DNA from 3 places in the Streptomyces sp. NPDC002324 genome. Region 3 is predicted to be linked to each of the others. Evidence: predicted binding sites of a transcription regulator. Region 3 holds the regulator's gene; each other region holds the start of a gene.
What was found. Region 3 encodes HrcA, which represses chaperone genes, less so after heat shock. Its sites were predicted from a motif close to TTNGCACTCNGNNNNNCNGAGTGCNAA; they were not measured.
Positions count from the first base shown of each region.

Region 1: groL (chaperonin GroEL) is a predicted target of HrcA. The motif match lies at 3,609-3,635, and genes of this name have one in related genera.
Region 2: groES (co-chaperone GroES) is a predicted target of HrcA. The motif match lies at 3,348-3,374, and genes of this name have one in related genera.

Region 1 covers NZ_JBSFCF010000006.1:178,091-185,780, reverse strand. Annotated here, with positions in the region: gene ACWCRJ_RS11495 (glucosyl-3-phosphoglycerate synthase) at 1-704, opposite strand, end outside; SAM riboswitch class I at 836-982, shown strand; gene thrC (threonine synthase) at 1,000-2,292, shown strand; gene ACWCRJ_RS11485 (MoaD/ThiS family protein) at 2,421-2,696, shown strand; gene ACWCRJ_RS11480 (cold-shock protein) at 3,159-3,365, shown strand; gene groL (chaperonin GroEL) at 3,762-5,384, shown strand; gene ACWCRJ_RS11470 (NADH:flavin oxidoreductase) at 5,600-6,751, shown strand; gene ACWCRJ_RS11465 (superoxide dismutase family protein) at 6,940-7,563, shown strand; gene ACWCRJ_RS11460 (hypothetical protein) at 7,608-7,690, opposite strand, start outside.
Region 2 covers NZ_JBSFCF010000004.1:192,075-199,764, forward strand. Annotated here, with positions in the region: gene ACWCRJ_RS08350 (SDR family NAD(P)-dependent oxidoreductase) at 1-208, shown strand, start outside; gene ACWCRJ_RS08355 (ester cyclase) at 324-1,031, shown strand; gene groL (chaperonin GroEL) at 1,158-2,783, opposite strand; gene groES (co-chaperone GroES) at 2,894-3,202, opposite strand; gene ACWCRJ_RS08370 (polysaccharide deacetylase family protein) at 3,408-4,379, opposite strand; gene ACWCRJ_RS08375 (polysaccharide deacetylase family protein) at 4,670-5,677, opposite strand; gene ACWCRJ_RS08380 (class I SAM-dependent methyltransferase) at 5,788-6,984, shown strand; gene ACWCRJ_RS08385 (RNA polymerase sigma factor) at 7,025-7,690, opposite strand, start outside.
Region 3 covers NZ_JBSFCF010000036.1:196-7,885, reverse strand. Annotated here, with positions in the region: gene ACWCRJ_RS34350 (SpoIIE family protein phosphatase) at 1-1,834, shown strand, start outside; gene hemW (radical SAM family heme chaperone HemW) at 1,866-3,098, shown strand; gene ACWCRJ_RS34340 (Uma2 family endonuclease) at 3,203-3,793, shown strand; gene ACWCRJ_RS34335 (DUF3097 domain-containing protein) at 3,771-4,586, opposite strand; gene ACWCRJ_RS34330 (MBL fold metallo-hydrolase) at 4,629-5,369, opposite strand; gene hrcA (heat-inducible transcriptional repressor HrcA) at 5,645-6,661, shown strand; gene dnaJ (molecular chaperone DnaJ) at 6,662-7,690, shown strand, end outside.

The DNA of each region.
Region 1 (7,690 bases), on a different contig from region 3:
GACAGGGCGTCGAGGCCGACCAGGTGCAGCGCGTCGACCAGCATGCCCAGCTCCACGCCGTAGCCGACGGGGAACGGGAGCCGCTCCAGGAGGGAGCGGCGGGCCGCGTACTCGCCGCCGAGGGGCTGGACGAAGCCGGCCAGCTGGGGCCAGTGCATGTTGAGCAGGGGGCGGGCCATGAGTTCCGTCACACGGCCGCCCTGGCCGGCGGCGGAGCCGAGGGGACGGTCGTACATCGCCTTGACGAGGTCGACACCGGGGTCCGTCAGCAGCGGGCCGACGATCCCGGAGACGAAGTCGGACGAGAACTCCCTGAGGTCCGCGTCGATGAAGCAGACGACGTCACCGCTCGTGACGAGCAGGGACCGCCACAGGACCTCGCCCTTGCCGGGCACGGCCGGGACGCGGGGCAGTATGTCGTCGCGGTGGACGACCCGCGCGCCGGCCGCCGCCGCGACCTGCGACGTCCGGTCGGTGGAGCCGGAGTCGACGACCACGATCTCGTCGACGAGCGGGACCTGCCGCATGAGGTCGTGGCGGATGATCGCGACGATGTCGCCGACGGTCTCCTCCTCGTTCAGTGCGGGCAGGACCACGCTGACCGACTGGCCGCAGGCGCGTTTGGCGGCCATGATCCTGTGGAGCGGGCGGTCGGCCATGGACCAGGAGCGGGTACTCAGCCAGCGCTCGACTTCCTTCAGCACAGTGCGCGGCTCCTCTGCGTTCATCTCGCGGTTCGGACGGCTCTCTCAACTGTCCTGGCCTTCGGTTACAGTCTTGGACAACGCTGGTGACCATCGCATGTCGGTGCCCGTCGGCGTATACAACCAAATACCGCTCATCCAGAGGGGCAGAGGGATACGGCCCGATGAAGCCCCGGCAACCCTCCAGCCGGTCTGACCACGTTGTCGTGGTGAGGCTCCCGGCTCGGGAAGGTGCCAAATCCGTCTCACGGCGAAGTGCGTCGTGAGGAAGATGAGGAGAAAGGGCCTCGCCTCCATGGCTGCGCAGACTGTTGCAAGCACCACCGATTCCACCTCCACAGTAGACCTCGGGCCCGCCGCCGCCCTGAGCTGTCGGGAATGCGGTCACCGGGTACCGCTCGGACCGGTCTTCGCCTGTGAGGAGTGTTTCGGGCCTCTGGAGATCGCGTACGACTACTCCGCGTACGACACGGAGGAGCTGCGGAAGACGATCGAGTCCGGCCCCGCGAACATCTGGCGGTACGCGCCCCTGCTGCCCGTCCCGGCCGACGTGGCGACCAAGCCGAACATCAACCCCGGCTGGACCCAGCTCGTCAAGGCCGACAACCTGGCCGCCGCGCTCGGCGTCGACGCCGGCAAGCTGTTCATCAAGGACGACTCGGGCAACCCGACGCACTCCTTCAAGGACCGTGTCGTGGCCCAGGCGCTGGAAGCCGCCCGCGCCTTCGGCTTCACCACCCTCTCCTGCTCCTCCACGGGCAACCTGGCCGGTGCCGTCGGCGCCGCCGCAGCCCGTGCCGGCTTCCGGTCCTGCGTGTTCATCCCGCACGACCTGGAGCAGGGCAAGGTCGTCATGGCCGCGGTCTACGGCGGCGAGCTGGTCGGCATCGAGGGCAACTACGACGACGTGAACCGCTTCTGCTCCGAGCTGATCGGCGATCCGGCCGGCGAGGGCTGGGGCTTCGTGAACGTCAACCTGCGGCCGTACTACGCGGAGGGCTCCAAGACCCTGGCGTACGAGATCTGCGAGCAGCTCGGCTGGAAGCTGCCGGACCAGCTGGTCGTGCCGATCGCCTCCGGGTCGCAGCTCACGAAGATCGACAAGGGGCTGCAGGAGCTGATCAAGCTCGGACTCGTCGAGGACAAGCCGTACAAGATCTTCGGTGCGCAGGCCGAGGGGTGCTCGCCGGTGTCGGTGGCCTACAAGGCCGGCCACGACGTCGTGCGGCCGCAGAAGCCGAACACCATCGCCAAGTCGCTCGCGATCGGCAACCCGGCGGACGGGCCGTACGTGCTCGACATCGCACGGCGGACCGGTGGGGCCGTGGAGGACGTGACGGACGAGCAGATCGTCGAGGCGATCAAGCTGCTCGCCCGGACCGAGGGGATCTTCGCGGAGACCGCCGGCGGCGTGACCGTCGGCGTCACGAAGAAGCTGATCGAGGACGGCGTCCTCGACCCGACGCTGACCACGGTCGTCCTCAACACCGGGGACGGTCTCAAGACGCTGGACGCGGTGGCCGGGACCGGCCTGACCGCGACCATCCGGCCCAGCCTCGATTCGTTCCGAGAGGCCGGTCTCGCGTAAGCAGGACCCGTCAGCAAGTCGTTCGGCTGCGGGTAGGCGGGGCTTGTCGCGCCCACGCGGCGGTAGCCGCACATGGAACACGGCCCCGCGCCCCTTAGGTTCGCTGCACTCCCCGGAGGTTTCCCATCATGTCCGTCAACGTCCGCATCCCCACCATCCTTCGCACCTACACCGGCGGTCAGGCCGAGGTCAGTGCCGAGGGCGGCACCCTCGCCGAGGTGATCGCCGACCTGGAGAAGAACCACAACGGGATCGCCGCCCGGGTTCTCGATGATCAGGGCAAGCTGCGGCGGTTCGTGAATGTGTACGTGAATGATGACGATGTCCGGTTCGAGCAGGGCCTGGAGACGGCGACGCCGGACGGCGCGGGCGTGTCGATCATTCCCGCCGTCGCGGGTGGCTGACCCCCGGTCCGTACCCGTCGGTAGTAACCGTCGGTAACTTTGATTACCGAGAGTTCATCGAATTGCCCCCTCCGTGAGAGAAGCGGAGGGGGCAATTCTCTATGGTTGAGCACTGTAGAGTTGGGGAACCCGGTCCGATCACCGTAGTGATTCCATGCCGGATGCATATGTGATTCCGCCGCACGCCCTATATGAAGTAGCCAAAGTGTGCAGGCCTTTTGTGTATTTCGCTCCTTTTGTGGGGCCCGACTTGCCCTGAATTCGGGCGAATTGTTCGTACATTCCCGACCGGTCGTGTCCAGAATTCTCGTCCGATTGACCTGTTGCAGAGGGCAGTTGGACAGATACATTCGGCCGCGGTCGACGCGTTCCGGCGCACACCCCCAACCGTTGGGGGGTGAGGTCTGACCCGGATCCGCGAAGTGTGGATCTGTGCAAGGGCCAGTAATAGGGGAGTTAGGCATGGCTCAGGGCACCGTCAAGTGGTTCAACGCGGAGAAGGGGTACGGCTTCATCGCGGTCGACGGTGGTGCGGATGTATTCGTCCACTACAGCGCGATTCAGATGGACGGCTACCGCACCCTGGAAGAGGGCCAGCGGGTCGAGTTCGAGATCTCGCAGGGTCAGAAGGGGCCGCAGGCGGACATGGTCCGACTCGCGGCCGGCTGAAGTAACGCGCCGGGTTCAACGCAGCGACGTTCTTCGTTCTTCGTAGGAGGGCTCGCACCCCGTTTTCGGGGTGCGGGCCCTCTTGTGTGCGCGGTGTGGGGTGCGCGGTGGGCCGTGATCGGTCCGGGGCGGGGCGTGCGTCGGTCGCGCAGGGGGTTGCGCACGGGGGCGCGGGGGGCGCGTTCACCTGCGGATCACCGAAAGGCGCTTGCACTCGCAGGGGTCGAGTGCTAATCATTGGCGTTAGCACTCTGAAGGTGAGAGTGACAACGAGGACCGGGTCGGCGAGGCCCGCAAGCCGGGTGGGGCAAGGAACCACGAGGCAGGCAGGCCGTCCGTCGCGGGCGCCAGCGCGGTCCGGAGCAATCCACCCCCTGTCCGGGAGGACCACTTCACATGGCCAAGATCATCGCGTTCGACGAGGAGGCACGGCGCGGCCTCGAGCGCGGCATGAACCAGCTCGCGGACGCCGTCAAGGTGACGCTCGGCCCCAAGGGCCGCAACGTCGTCCTCGAGAAGAAGTGGGGCGCCCCCACGATCACCAACGACGGTGTGTCCATCGCCAAGGAGATCGAGCTCGAGGACCCGTACGAGAAGATCGGCGCCGAGCTGGTAAAGGAAGTCGCGAAGAAGACGGACGACGTAGCCGGTGACGGCACGACGACCGCGACCGTCCTGGCCCAGGCGCTGGTCCGCGAAGGCCTGCGCAACGTCGCCGCGGGTGCCAACCCGATGGCCCTCAAGCGCGGCATCGAGAAGGCCGTCGAGGCCGTCTCCGGCGCCCTGCTGGAGCAGGCGAAGGATGTCGAGACCAAGGAGCAGATCGCTTCCACGGCCTCCATCTCCGCCGCCGACACCCAGATCGGCGAGCTCATCGCCGAGGCCATGGACAAGGTCGGCAAGGAAGGCGTCATCACCGTCGAGGAGTCCCAGACCTTCGGTCTGGAGCTGGAGCTCACCGAGGGTATGCGCTTCGACAAGGGCTACATCTCGGCGTACTTCGCCACCGACATGGAGCGTATGGAGGCCGTCCTCGACGACCCGTACATCCTGATCGCGAACTCCAAGATCGCGAACGTCAAGGACCTGCTCCCGCTCCTGGAGAAGGTCATGCAGTCGGGCAAGCCGCTGCTGATCATCGCCGAGGACGTCGAGGGCGAGGCCCTGTCGACCCTGGTCGTCAACAAGATCCGTGGCACCTTCAAGTCCGTCGCCGTCAAGGCCCCGGGCTTCGGTGACCGCCGCAAGGCGATGCTGAACGACATCGCCATCCTCACCGGTGGCGAGGTGATCTCCGAGGAGGTCGGCCTCAAGCTGGAGAACACCACGATCGACCTCCTGGGCCGTGCCCGCAAGGTCGTCATCACCAAGGACGAGACCACGATCGTCGACGGGTCCGGCTCCTCGGAGCAGGTCCAGGGCCGGGTCAACCAGATCCGCGCCGAGATCGAGAACAGCGACTCGGACTACGACCGCGAGAAGCTCCAGGAGCGCCTGGCGAAGCTCGCGGGCGGCGTGGCCGTCATCAAGGCCGGTGCCGCGACCGAGGTCGAGCTCAAGGAGCGCAAGCACCGCATCGAGGACGCCGTTCGCAACGCGAAGGCGGCCGTCGAGGAGGGCATCGTCGCCGGTGGTGGCGTGGCCCTGCTGCAGGCCTCCTCGGTCTTCGAGAAGCTGGAGCTGACGGGTGACGAGGCGACCGGCGCCAACGCCGTGAAGCTCGCCCTGGAGGCCCCGCTCAAGCAGATCGCCGTCAACGGCGGCCTCGAGGGCGGTGTCATCGTCGAGAAGGTGCGCAACCTGCCCGTCGGCCACGGCCTGAACGCCGCGACCGGTGAGTACGTCGACATGATCGCCGAGGGCATCATCGACCCGGCGAAGGTCACGCGCTCCGCGCTGCAGAACGCGGCCTCCATCGCCGCGCTGTTCCTCACCACCGAGGCCGTCATCGCCGACAAGCCGGAGAAGGCGTCCGCGCCTGCCGGTGGCGGCATGCCGGGCGGTGACATGGACTTCTGATCGACCCCGGTCGATCACCGTCCTGCGGTACCGAGGGCGGCACTCCCCGGAAACGGGGGGTGCCGCCCTCGGGCGTGTCCGGGGTCACATCGGACGTGGGCGCGGCGGCGGAATGCGGTGGCGGGCGGGGCGGTTGTGCGGAGGTGACTATATGCATGCGCATGTAGTGCAGTGTCCGTGCCACCTTCGAACCACCCGTGGCACCCATGCCACCCATGCCGTCCGAACGTCCCGAGGAGTCCCACGTGACCACCGCCTCCACCGCCCGTGCCGCCGAGGTACTGTCCCGGCCCGTCACGATCAACGGTCTGACCGTCCCGAACCGGATCGTCATGGCGCCCATGACGCGGACGTTCTCGCCCGGTGGTGTGCCGGGGGCGGACGTGGCCGCGTACTACGGGCGGCGGGCGGCCGCGGGGGTCGGGCTGATCGTGACCGAGGGGACCTACGTCGGGCACGAGACCGCCGGGGACCTGGACAACGTGCCGAGGTTCGCCGGTGAGGAGCAGCTCGCGGGGTGGGCGAAGGTCGCGGAGGCGGTGCACGCCGGGGGCGGCACGATCGTCCCGCAGCTGTGGCACATCGGGGCCGTCCGGCAGCGGGGGCAGCTCTTCCCCGAGGCGCCGGTCCTCGGCCCGTCCGGTCTGCGGGTCGACGGCACCGAGGCCGAGGGCGGCCGGGCCATGACGCAGGCCGACATCGACGAGGTCATCGAGGCCTTCGCCAAGTCCGCCGCCGAGGCGGAGCGCATCGGCATGGACGGCGTCGAACTGCACGGCGCCCACGGCTACCTGATCGACCAGTTCCTCTGGGAGCGCACCAACCGCCGTACGGACGCCTACGGCGGTGACCTCGTCGCCCGGACGAGGTTCGCGGCGGAGGTCGTGGCGGCCGTGCGGGACTCCGTGTCCGCCGATTTCCCCGTCATCTTCCGCTACTCGCAGTGGAAGCAGGACGGCTACGACGCCCGCCTCGCCCAGACGCCCGAGGAGCTGGAGGCGCTGCTGAACCCGCTCGTCGCGGCCGGCGTCGACGCCTTCCACGCGTCGACGCGCCGCTACTGGCAGGCGGAGTTCGAGGGTTCCGAGCTGAACCTCGCGGGCTGGACGAAGAAGCTCACCGGCAAGCCCGCCATCACGGTCGGCTCGGTCGGTCTGGACGGCGAGTTCCTCACCGCGTTCGCCGGTGAGGGCGCGACGACGAAGGCGATCGACGACCTGCTGAACAGCCTGGAGGCCGAGGAGTTCGACCTCGTTGCGGTGGGCCGCGCACTCCTCCAGGACCCGCAGTGGGCCGCGAAGGTCCTCGACGGCCGCTTCGACGAGCTGAAGGCGTTCCAGCCGGCGGCGCTGACCTCGCTCAGCTGAACCTCATCACCCGTACCTTTCGCCAAGTCTCCCCAGTACCCGGCGGTAGCGAGCCAATTCCGTCATATGTGTCGTTGTACTGTCGTGGGCACAGCGCCGTCGGCGCCCCAACTCCGGTGACTATCCTGGTAGTTGGGGCGCCGATGGGCTGATGATCGGATCCCCCCACGCATCGGACAGGCATCCCCATGGCACGACACAAGCTCATCCTCAAGAACAAGCGGTACGTCGCGGCCGCTGCCGCCGTGGCGGCCGTCGCCGGTGGTCTCGGTGTGGCCGCCACCGCGGACGCCGGCGAGCCCGTCGCCCGGAAGACCCCGGTGAAGAAGGTCGTCGTCAGGACGGTGTTCGCACCGGCCGACACCGCCGCCTTGGCCCCGGCCGTCACCTACTCCACCGAACTGGTGCCCGTGGCCGGCCGGGTGCAGGTCAAGGAGGAGCTGCGGCGCGACGGCGGTACGCGGATCGAGCTGCGGCTGCGGGACCTCGCCGCGGACCGTACGTACGGCGCTCATGTACACACCAAGCCGTGCGGCAAGCTGCCCGCCGACGCCGGGCCGCACTACCAGAACGAGCTGGACCCGAAGCAGCCCTCCGTCGACCCGGCCTACGCCAACCCCGAGAACGAGGTCTGGTTGGACCTGAGGACGAACGGGAACGGCTCGGCGCGTTCGATCGCGGTCGTAGACTGGCGGTTCCGCGAGGGCGGGGCCCGTTCCGTGGTGCTGCACGAGGCCGCCACGTCCACGCACGAGGGTCACGCGGGGACGGCCGGCGCGCGACTGGCCTGCGTGAACGTGCCGTTCGTGTAGGGGCGGGCAGGGCGCGCGGGAACCAGCCGCCGCGCCGAGGCGGGTCAGTCGGCGTAGTCCTTGAGCTTCTCGGTGTCCAACGTGTTGCTCACGGGCGCCGGGATCTCGACGGTCGCGCCCCACGGGT
Region 2 (7,690 bases), on a different contig from region 3:
CGGCATGGGCACCGACAGCATCCCGTCCTGGATGTGGCTGGACGCCGACAAGCTGGTCACCGCCGCCCTCGCCGATCTGTCCCGGGGCCGGACCGTCTCCATCCCCGACCCGCGCTACAAGGCCCTGATGGGTGTGGTGAAGGTGGTGCCGCGGGGGCTGCTGGGCGGGATCAGCTCGAAGACGGGGCGGAAGTACGGGCCGCAGTAGCGGGGGCGGCGGCCGCATAGCGGTGGGCCCCGGCGGCGTCCGGGGGTGAGAGGCGACGGGTGCCGGGGGACAATGGAGCTGTTCACCCGGACGCAGGGGGGCCGGAGGCGGTCTCATGACATTCGTGCAGCTCATCGACTGCAGGACCAGCCGGTTCGACGAGATGAACCGGCTGATGGACACATGGGTCGAACAGACCAGGGGCAAGCGGACGGCGACGCACAGCGTGATCGGGAAGGACCGGTCGGACGGGTCGCACTTCGTGGAGATCGTGGAGTTCCCGTCGTACGAGGAGGCGATGCGGAACTCCGGGCTGCCGGAGACGGAGCGGATCTTCCAGGAGATGGTGGCGCTGTGCGAGGAGATGCCCACCTTCACGGATCTGGACGTGGTGCGTGACGAGCAGCTGTACGCCGGGACGGCCCGGCGGTTCCTCGCGACCATCGCCGCCGAGGGCGAGCTGCCGCCGCTGGACGGTCTGCTCGTGGAGGACTATCACGACCACGTTCCCTCGGAGGAGCCGGACGCCATCGGGATGGACGCGTTCCGGCGGACCGTCGAGGAGTGGCGGCGCGGCTTCGACTTCGCGTTCACCGTGGAGGACCAGATCGCCCAGGGTGACCGGGTGTGCACGCGGTGGACCTGGAACGCGACCCACAAGGGGGACTTCCTCGGGATCCCCGCCAGCGGCAGGGCGGTGCGGATGACGGGGACGATCGTGCACCGGTGCGCTTCCGACGGGAAGATCAGCGAGGGATGGTGGGAGTACGACCGGCTGGGGCTGATGGGGCAGTTGGGCGCGCTCGACGACCTGGAGAAGTAGGCGGGGCGACCGGAGCGGCCTGAGCAGCCTGAGCGGAACGGGCTGCGACGCGGGAAGGCCCGGCACCCCCCTCGTGCGGGGGTGCCGGGCCTCACCTGTCGCTGTGCCCTGCCGACGTGGCTGACGTCAGTGGGAGTGGCCGTGGCCGCCGTGGCCCGCGTCGGCCGGCTCCTCTTCCTTCTTCTCGACGACCAGGGTCTCGGTCGTCAGGAGGAGGGAGGCGATGGAGGCGGCGTTCTCCAGGGCGGAGCGGGTGACCTTGACCGGGTCGATGACGCCCTGCTTGACCAGGTCGCCGTACTCGCCGGTGGCGGCGTTGAAGCCCTGGCCCTTGTCGAGCTCGGCGACCTTGGAGGTGATGACGTAGCCCTCCAGGCCGGCGTTCTCCGCGATCCAGCGCAGCGGCTCGACGGCGGCCTTGCGGACGACCGCGACACCCGTGGCCTCGTCGCCGGTCTTGCCGAGGTTGCCCTCCAGGACCTTCACGGCGTGGACGAGCGCGGAGCCACCACCGGAGACGATGCCCTCCTCGACCGCGGCGCGGGTCGCGGAGATGGCGTCCTCCAGACGGTGCTTCTTCTCCTTCAGCTCCACCTCGGTGGCGGCGCCGACCTTGATCACGCACACGCCGCCGGCCAGCTTCGCGAGGCGCTCCTGGAGCTTCTCGCGGTCCCAGTCGGAGTCCGTGTTCTCGATCTCGGCCTTGATCTGGGCGACGCGGCCCTGCACGGCACCGGAGTCACCGGCGCCGTCGACGAGCGTGGTGTCGTCCTTGGTGACGGTGACGCGGCGGGCGGAGCCGAGCACGTCCAGGCCGACCTGGTCGAGCTTGAGGCCGACCTCCTCGGAGATGACCTCGGCGCCGGTCAGCGTCGCCATGTCCTGGAGCATCGCCTTGCGACGGTCGCCGAAGCCGGGGGCCTTGACGGCGACCGCGTTGAAGGTGCCGCGGATCTTGTTCACGACCAGGGTCGACAGGGCCTCGCCCTCGACGTCCTCGGCGATGATCAGCAGCGGCCGCGAGGCGTTGGACTGGATGACCTTCTCCAGCAGCGGCAGCAGGTCGGCGATGGCGCCGATCTTGCCCTGGTGGATGAGGATGTACGGGTCGTCGAGGACGGCCTCCATACGCTCCTGGTCCGTCACGAAGTACGGCGACAGGTAGCCCTTGTCGAAGGCCATGCCCTCGGTGAAGTCCAGCTCCAGACCGAAGGTGTTGGACTCCTCGACGGTGATGACACCGTCCTTGCCGACCTTGTCCATCGCCTCGGCGATGAGCTCGCCGACCTGGGTGTCCTGGGCGGACAGACCGGCGACGGCGGCGATGTCGGACTTCTCGTCGATCGGGCGGGCGGTCGCGAGGAGCTCCTCGGACACGGCCTTGACCGCGGCGTCGATGCCCTTCTTCAGGGCGGCCGGGGAGGCGCCCGCGGCGACGTTGCGCAGGCCCTCGCGGACGAGCGCCTGGGCCAGCACGGTGGCGGTGGTCGTACCGTCACCCGCCACGTCGTTGGTCTTGGTCGCCACCTCCTTCACCAGCTGGACGCCGAGGTTCTCGTACGGGTCCTCGACCTCGACCTCGCGGGCGATGGTCACACCGTCGTTGGTGATGGTGGGGGCGCCGAACTTCTTGTCGATGACGACGTTGCGGCCGCGGGGGCCGATCGTCACCTTGACCGTGTCGGCAAGCTTGTTGACGCCGCGCTCGAGGGCGCGACGGGCGTCCTCGTCGAACTTCAGGATCTTCGCCATGGGAGCGGTTCAGCCCTCTCGGAAAACGTGGGTGAAACGAACTGCGCCCCCAACGCCCGGCTGATTAGGTCGCGGGGGCCAGGGGCGCAGCTCAAAAAACGATGGGTGAATTACTTCTCGATGATCGCGAGCACGTCGCGAGCCGAGAGGACGAGGTACTCCTCGCCGTTGTACTTCACCTCGGTGCCGCCGTACTTGCTGTACAGCACGATGTCGCCGGTCTTGACGTCGAGCGGCAGGCGCTCGCCGTTCTCGAAGCGGCCCGGGCCCACGGCCAGGACGACGCCCTCCTGGGGCTTCTCCTTGGCGGTGTCCGGGATGACCAGGCCAGAGGCCGTGGTCTGCTCGGCGTCGAGCGGCTGGACCACAATGCGGTCCTCGAGCGGCTTGATGGCAACCTTGGAGCTGGTGGTCGTCACGATCCGACCTCCCCCTTCGGAGATCTCACGGGGTTAACTGTCTGAGGTGGCGACCAGGTGGATCCGTCGTCGCGGGTGCCGGACCTGCCCGTCGCTGTTTGGCACTCTCCAGGGGGGAGTGCCAGACCTGAGACTATGACCGCGATTAGCACTCGGTCAAGCGGACTGCTAATCGAGTGGGTCGCGGCGGGTCGGCGGGGGTGCCTCAGAGGTAGTCCTCCAGACGTGCGACCGTCAGGCCCTGGGCCTGGATCCGGCGCAGCAGCCGTGCCGTCATCTCCGTGAGGGTCGCGCCCTGGAGCTGGTCCGGGCCCCGGAACTGGGCCAGGACGATGTCGCCGGGGCGCAGGCGGTCGCCGACGGCGTAGCGGAGGTCGTTGATCTGCATGGACGCCCGCCACAGGACGACGGCCGCGATGCCGCAGTCGGCGGCGGCGCGGAGCGTGGTGGCGTCGTGGACGCCGTAGGGCGGGCGGAAGAGGGTCGGCCGGGTGCCGAAGCGCTGCTTGAGCTTGTCCTGCTGGCCGCAGATCTCGGCGCGCTGCCCGGCGTACGGCAGGCCGCGCAGGGCGGTGTGGTCGAGGGTGTGGTTCTGCACGGTCGCCCCGACGGCCCGCAGCCGCGCGAAGTGGCCGTATCCCGGCCCCACGACACTGTCCGTCAGGAACATGCTCACCGGCAGCCGCAGCTCGCGGACCATGTCGACGAACGCCGGGTCCTTCTCGGCCCCGTCGTCGTAGGTCAGGAAGACCACCTTGTCCCGCGTCGGAACCCGGTCCACGACGGGCGGCAGCCCCGGCCCGGCCGCGCGGAGTCGGGAAGGCCGGTCGGGACGCGTGGGCGGCGGAGCGAGGGGGGCGGTGAGGCCCCAGCGGCGGTACGGGGGCGCGTGCCCGGGAGCGTGGGGATCGGCCGGGGTACGGGGCGACGCGCCGCCCGCGCGGGGGTGGGGAGCGGCCGGGACCGGGGCACGGCCGCCCGGGGGCGCGGTGGCCGAGGCCGACGTCCGGGCGGCCGCCGGGGCGGAGGGCGGGCTCGTCCCGCGCGTCGGCGGGCGGCCGTTCGCCGTCGCTTCGGCTCCGGGCCCCTCGTCGCGGGCCGCGCGGCCGACGGGATCGGCCGCGCATCCGGCGAGGAGCAGGACGGCGAGGGCCAGGAGCGCGGAGAGGGCGGCCAGGGCGCGGGCGACCGGCGCACGGGGTGCCGTCGCGCACGCCCGCAGGGCCCCGCGCGCTCGCCCCTCCCGCGCCGCCCGCGCCCGGCGCCCTCCCTGCCCCGCGAGGCCCCCCGAGGTCTCATCGCCGACTCCCCCTCCCGCCGCGCCCCCGCTCCACACCGGTCGCCCCACCCACGCCCCGCGTTTCACGCGCCCCACACGGTTCTCCGAGGCATCACGGGTGGCCTTCCCTCCCGCCGCGCCCCCACCCCGCACCCGGCCCCCTCCCCTCCGATGTCGTCCGGCGCCCCTCACAGGTAGTCCTCCAGCCTCGCCACCGCGTAGCCCTCGGCGGTGACCAGGTTCAGGAAGCGGCGCATCATGTCGGACATGGTGCCGTTCCAGTCGGACCTGCCCCGGAAGTGGGTGAGGACGATGTCGCCGGGGCGGAGCGCGCGGTCCGCTTCGCGGTAGTCCCAGCGGTCGACGAAGACCTCCTCGTTCCAGAGGGGGACGGCCTCGATGCCGCAGGAGCCGGCGGCGCGGAGGGTGTCCCGGTCGTAGCTGCCGTACGGCGGCCGGAACAGCGTGGGCCGCTTGCCGTACCGCTTCTCGATCACGTCCTGCATGCCGCAGATCTCGCGCTTCTGGGCGGCGTAGGAGAGGGCGGGCAGATGGCGGTGGTGCAGGGTGTGGTTGTCGAGGGCGACGCCCCGGTCCCGCATCCGCGCGAAGTAGCCGTAGTCCTCCTTGATCAGGTAGTCGGTGAGGAAGGCGGTGTACGGGATGCGCAGCTCGCTCGTCATCCGCAGGAACTCGGGGTCCTTCTCGGCGCCGTCGTCGATCGTGAGGAAGAGGATCTTGTCGCGGGTGGGAACGGTCGTGAGGACCGGGGGGAGACCGTCCTCCTCGTGGCCGTCGACCTCGAACCCCGCGCGCGTCCTGAGCACCGGCTTGCGGGCCGGAGGCGCCGGCGCGAGCAAGGGCACCTCGGCCAGCCCCCAGCGTTTCGCGGCGGCGACCCGCGCGGCGTGCGCCCGGCGCAGCTTCCCGACGTACGCGTCGAGGGCACGGGCGCCCGGCGCCTCGAAGGGCCGCTGCCCGCGCTCCTGGCCGTGCACGGGCCCCGCGGTGCCCCACCGCCCGGGCGGGTCCCCCTCCGGGCCCTCCTCCCGGCCGCCCCCGGCGCACCCCGACACGATGACCGCGGCGGCGAGCACGGCGATGCCGCCCCGGACCCCGTCGGTCCCCCTCGCCCTCCCCTTCCAGAAACTCGCCCGTTTCGCACTCTTTACATCATTTTGTCGTACGAGTCGCATGGCGTCGCATCCTCGCAGGACGGCCCCTCCGCACGGCCCCGACACCGCCAACCGGCCCCCACCATCCACCGACTGGCCCACGCCCCCGCCCACTGACCGACAATGGCCCGGTGAACGACCTGGACCCCGCCGCCTTCCTCGCCCCCCTCCTCACCCCCGAGGGCCGTGCCCTCCTCGACGAGGTGCGCGACACCGAACCGGCGCGGGAGCTGGCCGTGGCGACCCGGCTGCGCCGTGACCACCCGGCGGCGCTCGTGTCGGCGGCCCTCGCCCAGGCACGGCTGCGGCAGCGCGCGGCCGCGAAGTTCGGCGCGGCGGACGCGGGGCGGATGTTCTTCACCCCGAACGGCGTCGAGCAGTCCACCAGGGCGACCGTGGCCACCTACCGGGCCGAGTGCTTCCGGGCGCTCGGCGTGCGCTCGGTCGCCGATCTGTGCTGCGGCATCGGCGGGGACGCGATCGCGATGGCGCGCGCCGGGATCCGGGTGCTGGCCGTCGACCACGATCCGCTGACGGCGGCGGTCGCCCGCGCCAACGCCGACGCCCTCGGCCTCGCCGAGCTGATCGAGGTGCGCGAGGCGGATGTGACGGAGGTGGACACCGCCGGGTACGACGCCGTGTTCGTCGACCCCGCCCGGCGTTCGTCCAGGCGCGGCCGGATCTTCGACCCGGAGGCCTACTCCCCGCCCCTGTCCTGGGCCGTGACGGCCGCGCTCAGGGCCCCGCTGGGCGCGCTGAAGATCGCGCCCGGCATCCCGCACGAGGCGATCCCCCCGGCCGCCGAGGCCGAGTGGATCTCGGACGGCGGCGATGTGAAGGAGGCCGTGCTCTGGTTCCGTGCGGACGGCACACCGGGGGCGCGGCGCGCGATGCTGCTGCCCTCGGAGGCCGGCATCCGCGCCTCCCCCGACACGATGCTGCCCGACCCCCCGGTCCGCCCGGTCGGCCGGTACCTGTACGAACCGGACGGCGCCGTCATCCGTGCCCACCTGGTCGCCGAGGTCGCACGGGACCTCGGGGGCGGGCTGATCGACCCCACGATCGCCTACGTCACCGCCGACGAGCACCATGTCACGCCGTACGCCACCGCCTACGAGATCACCGACCGACTCCCCTTCGGCGTCAAGAGGTTGAAGGCCCTGCTGCGGGAGCGCGAGATCGGCGTCCTGACGGTGAAGAAGCGGGGGTCGGCCGTCGAGCCGGAGGAACTGCGCAGGATGGTCAAGCCGCAGGGACGCAACTCGGCGACGGTCTTCCTGACCCGGGTCGCGGGAGCGCCGACGATGCTCATCGGCCACCCCGCCTGACCCCCGCGCACCACAGGAGACCCGCCTCGGGCGACTCCCCTCACGCGCCCTCCTCCGCCCGCGCCAGCAGCAACGCCCGCTCCCGCTCGTTGCGCGCCAGCCCGGCCGCCCGTACGAACTCGGCGCGCGCCTCCGCCGTGCGGCCGAGCCGCCGCAGCAGATCCCCGCGCACGCCGGGCAGCAGGTGGTAGTCGCGCAGGGCGGGTTCGGTGGCGAGGCCGTCCACGATCTCCAGGGCGGGGCCGGGGCCCTCGGCCATGGAGACGGCCACCGCGCGATTCAGCTCCACCACGGGGGACGGGGCGCGGGCGGCCAGCAGGGCGTACAGGGTGGCGATCTTCGGCCAGTCCGTCTCCTCGTAGGTGTACGCCTGGGCGTGGCAGGCGGCGATGGCGGCCTGGAGGGCGTACGGACCGGGCGTGCCCGGCGCGGCGGCGGTGGCGCGGCCCAGGGCGGTGAAGCCCCGGGCGATGAGCGGGCGGTTCCAGCGGCGGCGGTCCTGGTCGGCGAGCAGGACCGGCTCCCCGGAGGGCCCCGTGCGGGCGGCGGCCCGTGACGCCTGGAGCTCCAGCAGCGCGGCGAGACCGTGCACCTCGGGTTCCTTGGGCATCAACTGGGCCAGCACACGGGCCAGTCGGAGGGCGTCCTCGCACAGGGCCGGGCGCAGCAGGTCGTCGCCGGCGGTGGCCGCGTAGCCCTCGTTGAA
Region 3 (7,690 bases):
CGCGGTGTGGCTGGAGGAGGAGGGGCTGGGCTGGCGCGCCGGCGACGCCTCGTTCGGCCCCGCGCCCCGCCTCGCCCGCGTCTGGCACGGCAGCGAGAACCGCATCGAGGAACTGCGCCGAGCCCTGGAGAAGAACCCCCCGAGGTTGCCCGACGCGGTGCGGTCGAGGGCGGTGCCCGTGCCGTGGCCGGAGCTGGGGGAGGAGGCGGAGGGCGGGGCGCCCAGGTCCGAAGCGGGGCCGGTGGCGGGCGTCGCCGGGCACGTGGTGGCCGGTGTGGGCGAGGCCCCCCAGGACGAAGCCGTGCCGGTGCCGGAGGCCGGCGTCGGGGTGCTCCCCGATGCGGTCGGGCCGGTGGAGCGCGGGGCGCCCCACTGCGGGGCCGGGTCGGCCGCGGTGGGCGAAGAGCCGGCGTCCCGAGGCCCGGCCCGGCCGGGACCGCGGGGCGCAGGCGGGCCGGTCGCGGACGTGGCCGGGGTGGCTGGAGTGGCCGGAGTGGCGGGGGTGGCCGACGGAGCCGGGGTGGACGGAGTGGCCGTCGAAGCCGAAGTGGCCGACGGAGCCGAAGTAGCCGGAGTGGCCGAAGTGGCCGGAGTGGCCGACGGAGCCGAAGTGCCCGACGGAACCGAAGTGCCCGGAGTGCCCGACGAAGCCGAAGTGGCCGAAGTACCCGAAGTGGCCGAAGTGGCCGAAGTGGCCCTAGTACCCGACGAAGCCGGGTCGGCGGTGGAGTGCGCCGGCGGGGGGTCGTACCGCGTAGTCGAGTCGGCGATGGAGGACGAAGCCGGGGCGTCCCGACGCGCACCCGGACCGCCGGCGGAGCACGGAGGCCGAGCGGCGCGCGGCCGAGGCGGCCCGAGCCCGGAGGGCGAAGGCGGGGCCGCGCTCGCGTATCGGCTCATCGCCGGTGGACGGCCGCTCGGCACGCTCGTGATCGGGCGGGCCGGGCTGCCGCGGTTTCCCGACGAGGTGACCGGGCTGGTCGAGGACCTCAGCCGGCGGATCGCGTTGTCCATCGGCGCGGCCCGCCAGTACGCCCGTCAGGCCACCATCAGCCGTGTCCTGCAGCGTGGACTGCTGCCGGGCGCGGTCGCCGAGATCCCCGGCGTGTCGAGCGCGCTCGTCTACGAGCCGTGCGACAAGGGCGGACCCAGCGGCGACTTCTACGACCTCTTCCCGGCGGGCCGGGGCCGCTGGTGCTTCGCGATCGGCGACGTCCAGGGCAAGGGCCCCGAGGCGGCCGTCGTCATCGGCCTCGCCAGGCCCTGGCTGCGGCTGCTCGCCCGCGAGGGCTACGGCGTCGCGGACGTGCTCGACCGCCTCAACCAGCTCCTCCTCGACGACGCCACCGAGGCGGCCGACGCCGCCGCCCGCGCCCTGGTCACCGCCGGCGACCCCGGCCTCGTCGACCCCGACGGCCCGCAGACCCGCTTCCTCTCCCTCCTCTACGGCGAACTCGTCCCCGTCGACGGCGGCGTCCGCTGCACCCTCGCCTCCGCCGGGCACCCGCTGCCGCTGCTCCTGGGCCCCGACGGCGACGTACGGGCCGTGGCCGAGCCGCAGACGCTGCTCGGGGTGATCGAGGACACCGAGTACGTCTCCGAGACGTTCGAGCTGCGGCGCGGCGACACCCTGCTGTGCGTGACCGACGGGGTCACCGAGCGGCGCAGCGGCCCACGCATGTTCGACGACGGGGACGGCCTGGCCCGCGCGCTCTCCGGCTGCGCCGGGCTCGACGCCCGGCTGATCGCCGAACGCATCCGACGACTCGTCCACGAGTTCGGGGAGGGGCCACCCGACGACGACCTCGCGCTGCTGGTGCTGAGGGCGGAATGAGGACCGGCGGGGGTGCTGGACAATGGGGGACATGCCTTCCGCACTCCCCGACGGTGAGCCCGTCCCCGACGACGGCGCGCTGCCCGCGCACGCCCTGGCCGGAGCGGCCGAGCGGCCCCTCGGGTTCTATCTGCACGTCCCGTACTGCGCGACCCGCTGCGGCTACTGCGACTTCAACACCTACACCGCCACCGAGCTGCGCGGCACCGGTGGCGTCCTCGCCTCCCGCGACAACTACGCGGACACGGTCCTCGACGAGATCCGTCTCGCCCGCAAGGTGCTCGGCGACGACCCGCGCCCCGTCCGCACCGTCTTCGTCGGCGGCGGCACGCCCACGCTGCTGGCCGCCGACGACCTCGTACGGATGCTGGGGGCGATCCGGGACGAGTTCGGTCTCGCGGACGACGCGGAGGTGACGACGGAGGCGAACCCGGAGTCGGTCGACCCCGCCTATCTGGAGACCTTGCGCGCGGGCGGCTTCAACCGCCTCTCCTTCGGTATGCAGAGCGCCCGGCAGCACGTCCTGAAGATCCTCGACCGTACGCACACGCCGGGGCGGCCGGAGGCGTGCGTCGCGGAGGCACGCGCGGCGGGCTTCGACCACGTCAACCTCGACCTGATCTACGGCACACCGGGCGAGTCCGACGACGACTGGCGGGCCTCCCTGGACGCCGCGCTCGGCGCCGGACCGGACCACGTCTCGGCGTACGCGCTGATCGTGGAGGAGGGCACGCAGCTCGCGCGGCGCATCCGCCGGGGCGAGGTGCCGATGACCGACGACGACGTCCACGCCGACCGCTACCTCATCGCCGAGGAGCGGCTCTCGGCCGCCGGGTTCGACTGGTACGAGGTCTCCAACTGGGCCACCTCCGACGCCGGACGCTGCCTGCACAACGAGCTGTACTGGCGCGGCGCCGACTGGTGGGGCGCGGGGCCGGGCGCCCACAGCCACGTCGGTGGCGTGCGCTGGTGGAACGTCAAGCACCCCGGCGCGTACGCGGGCGCGCTGGCGGCGGGGAAGTCGCCGGGCGCCGGGCGTGAGCTGCTGGCGGACGAGGACCGCAGGGTCGAGCGCATCCTGCTGGAGCTGCGGCTCCGGGAGGGCTGCCCGTTGTCGCTGCTGCGACAGGAAGGCCTCACCGCCGCCGAGCGCGCCCTCTCCGGCGGGCTGTTGGAGCCGGGACCGTACGAGGAGGGGCGCGCGGTGCTCACCCTGCGGGGGCGGTTGCTGGCGGATGCGGTGGTGCGGGACTTGGTGGACTGATCACTCGGGTGGGTGAATCCGTGCGGAACGGGGGTTCGATGCCTAACCTGATTCGTAGGCTGCCGCCGAAAGCGCACGGTGGCGGAAACCGGAGGACTGCGGAGATGACCGCTGTGGACGACCGACCCATGACCACCGGCATCGTGAAGGTCTTCGAGAACCTCGAGGTTCCCGAAGGCTTCAAAGTCGAACTCCTCCGGGGGGTAATTGTGATGATGGCGGGGCCAGACGTGGCCCACAACGACATCGTGGAGGCGGTGCAGGACCAGATCCCCCGGCGGCACTGGCGGCGACTCCAGACTCAGGACATCGCCATCCTCGAAGAGACCAGTGAGCCGCAACCAGACCTAGTGGTGATCGAGCGAGGCGCCGGACCCGGACACGGAAGGCTGATGCCGTCCGAGGTCATCACTTTGTTGGTGGAGGTCGTTTCCAAGACAAGTGTGGACCGGGACTACACGGTCAAACGGTCGATCTACGCAGCGGCCAAGATTCCTGCCTACTTCATCATCGACCCCATCATGGGCCAGTGTGTGCTCCTCACCGAGCCGACGGGCGAGGGGGAAGACGCGGACTACCGGTGCCAACGGATCACCAAGTTCGGCGATCTCACCCCGCTGGAGCCCATCGGCATCGAGCTGGAGACCAGCGAATTCGCCGCCTACGAGAAGGTCAGGCCCCACCGCTATCCGTGACGAAGTCGATCAGCTCCTCCACCCGCCCCAGCAGCTCCGGCTCCAGGTCCCGATAGGACCCCACCCTCCCCAGAATCGCCTGCCACACCGCCCCCGTGTTCTCCGAGGGCCACCCCAGCGCCCGGCACACCCCCGTCTTCCAGTCCTGCCCGCGCGGTACGCGCGGCCACGCCTCGATGCCCACCGACGCCGGCTTCACGGCCTCCCAGATGTCGATGTACGGGTGGCCGACGACGAGCGCGTGCTCGCTGGTCACCGACGCCGCGATACGGGACTCCTTGCTGCCGGGGACCAGATGGTCGACCAGGACCCCGAGACGGGCGTCCGGGCCCGGCGCGAAGTCCGCGACGATCGCGGGCAGGTCGTCCACGCCCTCCAGGTACTCCACGACCACGCCCTCGACGCGCAGGTCGTCGCCCCAGACCTTCTCGACCAGTTCGGCGTCGTGGCGGCCCTCCACGTAGATGCGCCCGGCGCGGGCCACGCGCGCGCGGGCGCCCGGGACGGCCACCGAACCCGAGGCGGTGCGGGAGGGACGGGCCGGGGCCGTCGACGAGGGACGCACCAGCGTCACCACCCGGCCCTCCAGCAGGAAGCCCCGGGGCTCCAGCGGGAACACGCGGTGCTTGCCGAAGCGGTCCTCCAGGGTCACCGTGCCCGCCTCGCAGCGGACGACCGCGCCGCAGAAGCCGGTGCCGGGCTCCTCGACGACCAGACCGGGGTCGGCCGGGACCTCGGGAGCCGGCGCGGGCTTCTTCCAGGGAGGGGTCAGGTCGGGCGAGTACTGGCGCATTCGAGTGACGATAGGAGAAGCCGCACCCGGATGCCCGCGCCCTCAGCCCGACACGCCGAAACGCCGGGCCAGCGCGTCCCGCTGGGCCCGGACGAACGCCGCGTCCACCACCGCCCCGTGGCCGGGCACGTACAGCGCGTCCTCGCCGCCGAGGTCCAGCAGCCGGTCCAGGGCGGCCGGCCAGCGGGCGGGGATCGCGTCGGGGCCCGCCTGGGGTTCGCCGGACTCCTCCACCAGGTCCCCGCAGAACACGACATCGCGTGAGCCGTCCGCGGTCCCCGGCACCAGGACCGCGAGGTCGTGGCCCGTGTGCCCCGGCCCGACGTTCGCCAGGAGGACCCGCAGGTCACCGCCCAGGTCGAGGGTCCGTTCGCCGGACACATGACGGCGGGGCCGTACGAGGAGGTCGGCCGCCTCCGTGGCGTCCGCCGGGGGGAGGCCGTGGTGCACGGCGTCCGCGCGGAGGGTCTCGCGGTCGCGGGCCAGGACGCCGTCGACCCCCACCGCGCCGAAGACCTCCACCCCGGCGAACGCGGACGCTCCGAAGACATGGTCGAAGTGCGCATGGGTGAGCGCGAGATGTGTCACACGGGCGCCACCGAGCAGCCGACACGCCTCGTCGCGCAACCGCGCGCCCTCCCGGAGGCTCGAACCCGCGTCGATCAGCAGGGCCGCACCGTCCCCGACCACCAGCCCGGCCGTGCAGTCCCAGCCGGGCAGGCGGCACCGTCCGACCCGGGGCGTCAATCCCTGCCACCCGCACTCTTCCCAAGTCACCGTCATGCGCCGACGCTAGCCGTAGCCCCCCGAGGCGCACCGCGGCTCCCCGCCGCTTTTCGGCCGCCGGAGGGGGCCGGTCGTCGCGTACCCGGCGGTAGGACGAGGTCCGGCCGTTCGCCCGACATCGTCGGACAGGTCGGTACACGTCGGCATGACATGGCTGGACCGGCCTTGCCGGGGGCGTACCCCACCGCCGTACACTGGGCGGGGAGTGTTGGCACTCGCCCGGGGTGAGTGCCAAGGGGAAGCCACAGGAGAGCGAGCTGGAGGTGTGCGCGGTGCTCAGTGAACGCAGGCTGCAGGTGCTGCGCGCCATCGTCCAGGACTATGTGGGCACCGAGGAGCCGGTCGGTTCCAAGGCGCTCACGGAGCGGCACAACCTGGGCGTCTCCCCGGCGACCGTCCGCAACGACATGGCGGCGCTGGAGGACGAGGGCTTCATCGCCCAGCCCCACACCAGCGCGGGCCGCATCCCCACCGACAAGGGGTACCGGCTCTTCGTCGACAAGCTGGCCGGCGTCAAGCCCATGACCCCGCCCGAGCGGCGCGCCATCCAGAACTTCCTGGACGGCGCCGTCGACCTCGACGACGTGGTGGCGCGGACCGTACGGCTGCTCGCGCAGCTCACGCGGCAGGTCGCCGTCGTGCAGTATCCGTCGCTCACACGGTCGACGGTGCGGCATGTGGAGCTGCTGTCGCTGGCTCCCGCCCGGCTGATGCTCGTGCTGATCACGGACACGGGACGGGTGGAACAGCGGCTGGTCGACTGCCCGGCGCCGTTCGGAGAAACGTCACTCGCGGATCTGCGGGCCCGGCTCAACAGCAAGGTCGCGGGCCGCCGGTTCACCGATGTGCCGAGACTGGTCGAGGACCTGCCCGAGGCCTTCGACCTGGAGGACCGGGGCACGGTATCCACGGTGCTCTCCACCCTGCTGGAGGCGCTGGTCGAGGAGAGCGAGGAGCGGCTGATGATCGGCGGAACCGCCAATCTCACCCGCTTCGGACATGACTTCCCCCTCACCATCCGGCCCGTTCTGGAAGCCTTGGAGGAGCAGGTCGTCCTCCTCAAGTTGCTTGGCGAGGCCGGGGATTCGGGCATGACCGTACGCATCGGTCATGAGAACGCGTATGAGGGACTCAACTCCACGTCCGTCGTCTCCGTCGGCTACGGTTCGGGCGGCGAGGCAGTAGCGAAACTGGGCGTGGTCGGACCTACGCGCATGGACTATCCGGGAACGATGGGAGCGGTACGAGCGGTGGCACGGTACGTCGGACAGATCCTGGCGGAGTCTTAAGTGGCCACGGACTTTTACGCCGTGCTCGGCGTGCGCCGCGACGCGTCCCAGGACGAGATCAAGAAGGCGTTCCGGAGGCTCGCGCGCGAGCTGCACCCGGACGTCAATCCCGATCCGAAGACCCAGGAGCGGTTCAAGGAGATCAACGCCGCCTACGAGGTGTTGTCGGACCCGCAGAAGAAGCAGGTCTACGACCTCGGCGGCGACCCCCTGTCCCAGGCGGGCGGCGGCGCGGGCGGCTTCGGCGCCGGCGGCTTCGGGAACTTCTCGGACATCATGGACGCCTTCTTCGGTACGGCGTCGCAGCGGGGTCCCCGCTCGCGCACGCGCCGGGGACAGGACGCGATGATCCGGCTGGAGATCGACCTCGACGAGGCGGCCTTCGGCACGACGAAGGACATCCAGGTCGACACCGCCATCGTCTGTACGACGTGCAGCGGCGAGGGCGCGGCCCCGGGCACGACCGCCCAGACCTGTGACATGTGCCGGGGCCGGGGTGAGGTCTCGCAGGTCACGCGGTCCTTCCTCGGCCAGGTCATGACCTCCCGGCCCTGCCCCCAGTGCCAGGGGTTCGGCACGATCGTCCCCAACCCGTGCCCCGAGTGCGCGGGCGACGGACGGGTGCGGTCGCGGCGGACGCTCACGGTCAAGATCCCGGCCGGTGTCGACAACGGCACGCGGATCCAGCTCGCCGGTGAGGGCGAGGTCGGGCCCGGCGGCGGTCCCGCCGGTGATCTCTACGTCGAGATCCACGAGCTGCCGCACTCGACGTTCCAGCGGCGCGGAGACGATCTGCACTGCACGGTGACGATCCCGATGACGGCGGCGTCGCTCGGCACGAAGGTGCCGCTGGAGACGCTGGACGGTCTGGAGGAGGTCGACATCCGGCCCGGGACCCAGTCCGGGCAGTCGATCCCGTTGCACGGCCGGGGTGTCACGCATCTGCGGGGCGGCGGCCGGGGCGACCTCATCGTCCACGTCGAGGTGCAGACGCCGACGAAGCTGGATCCCGAGCAGGAGGCGCTGCTG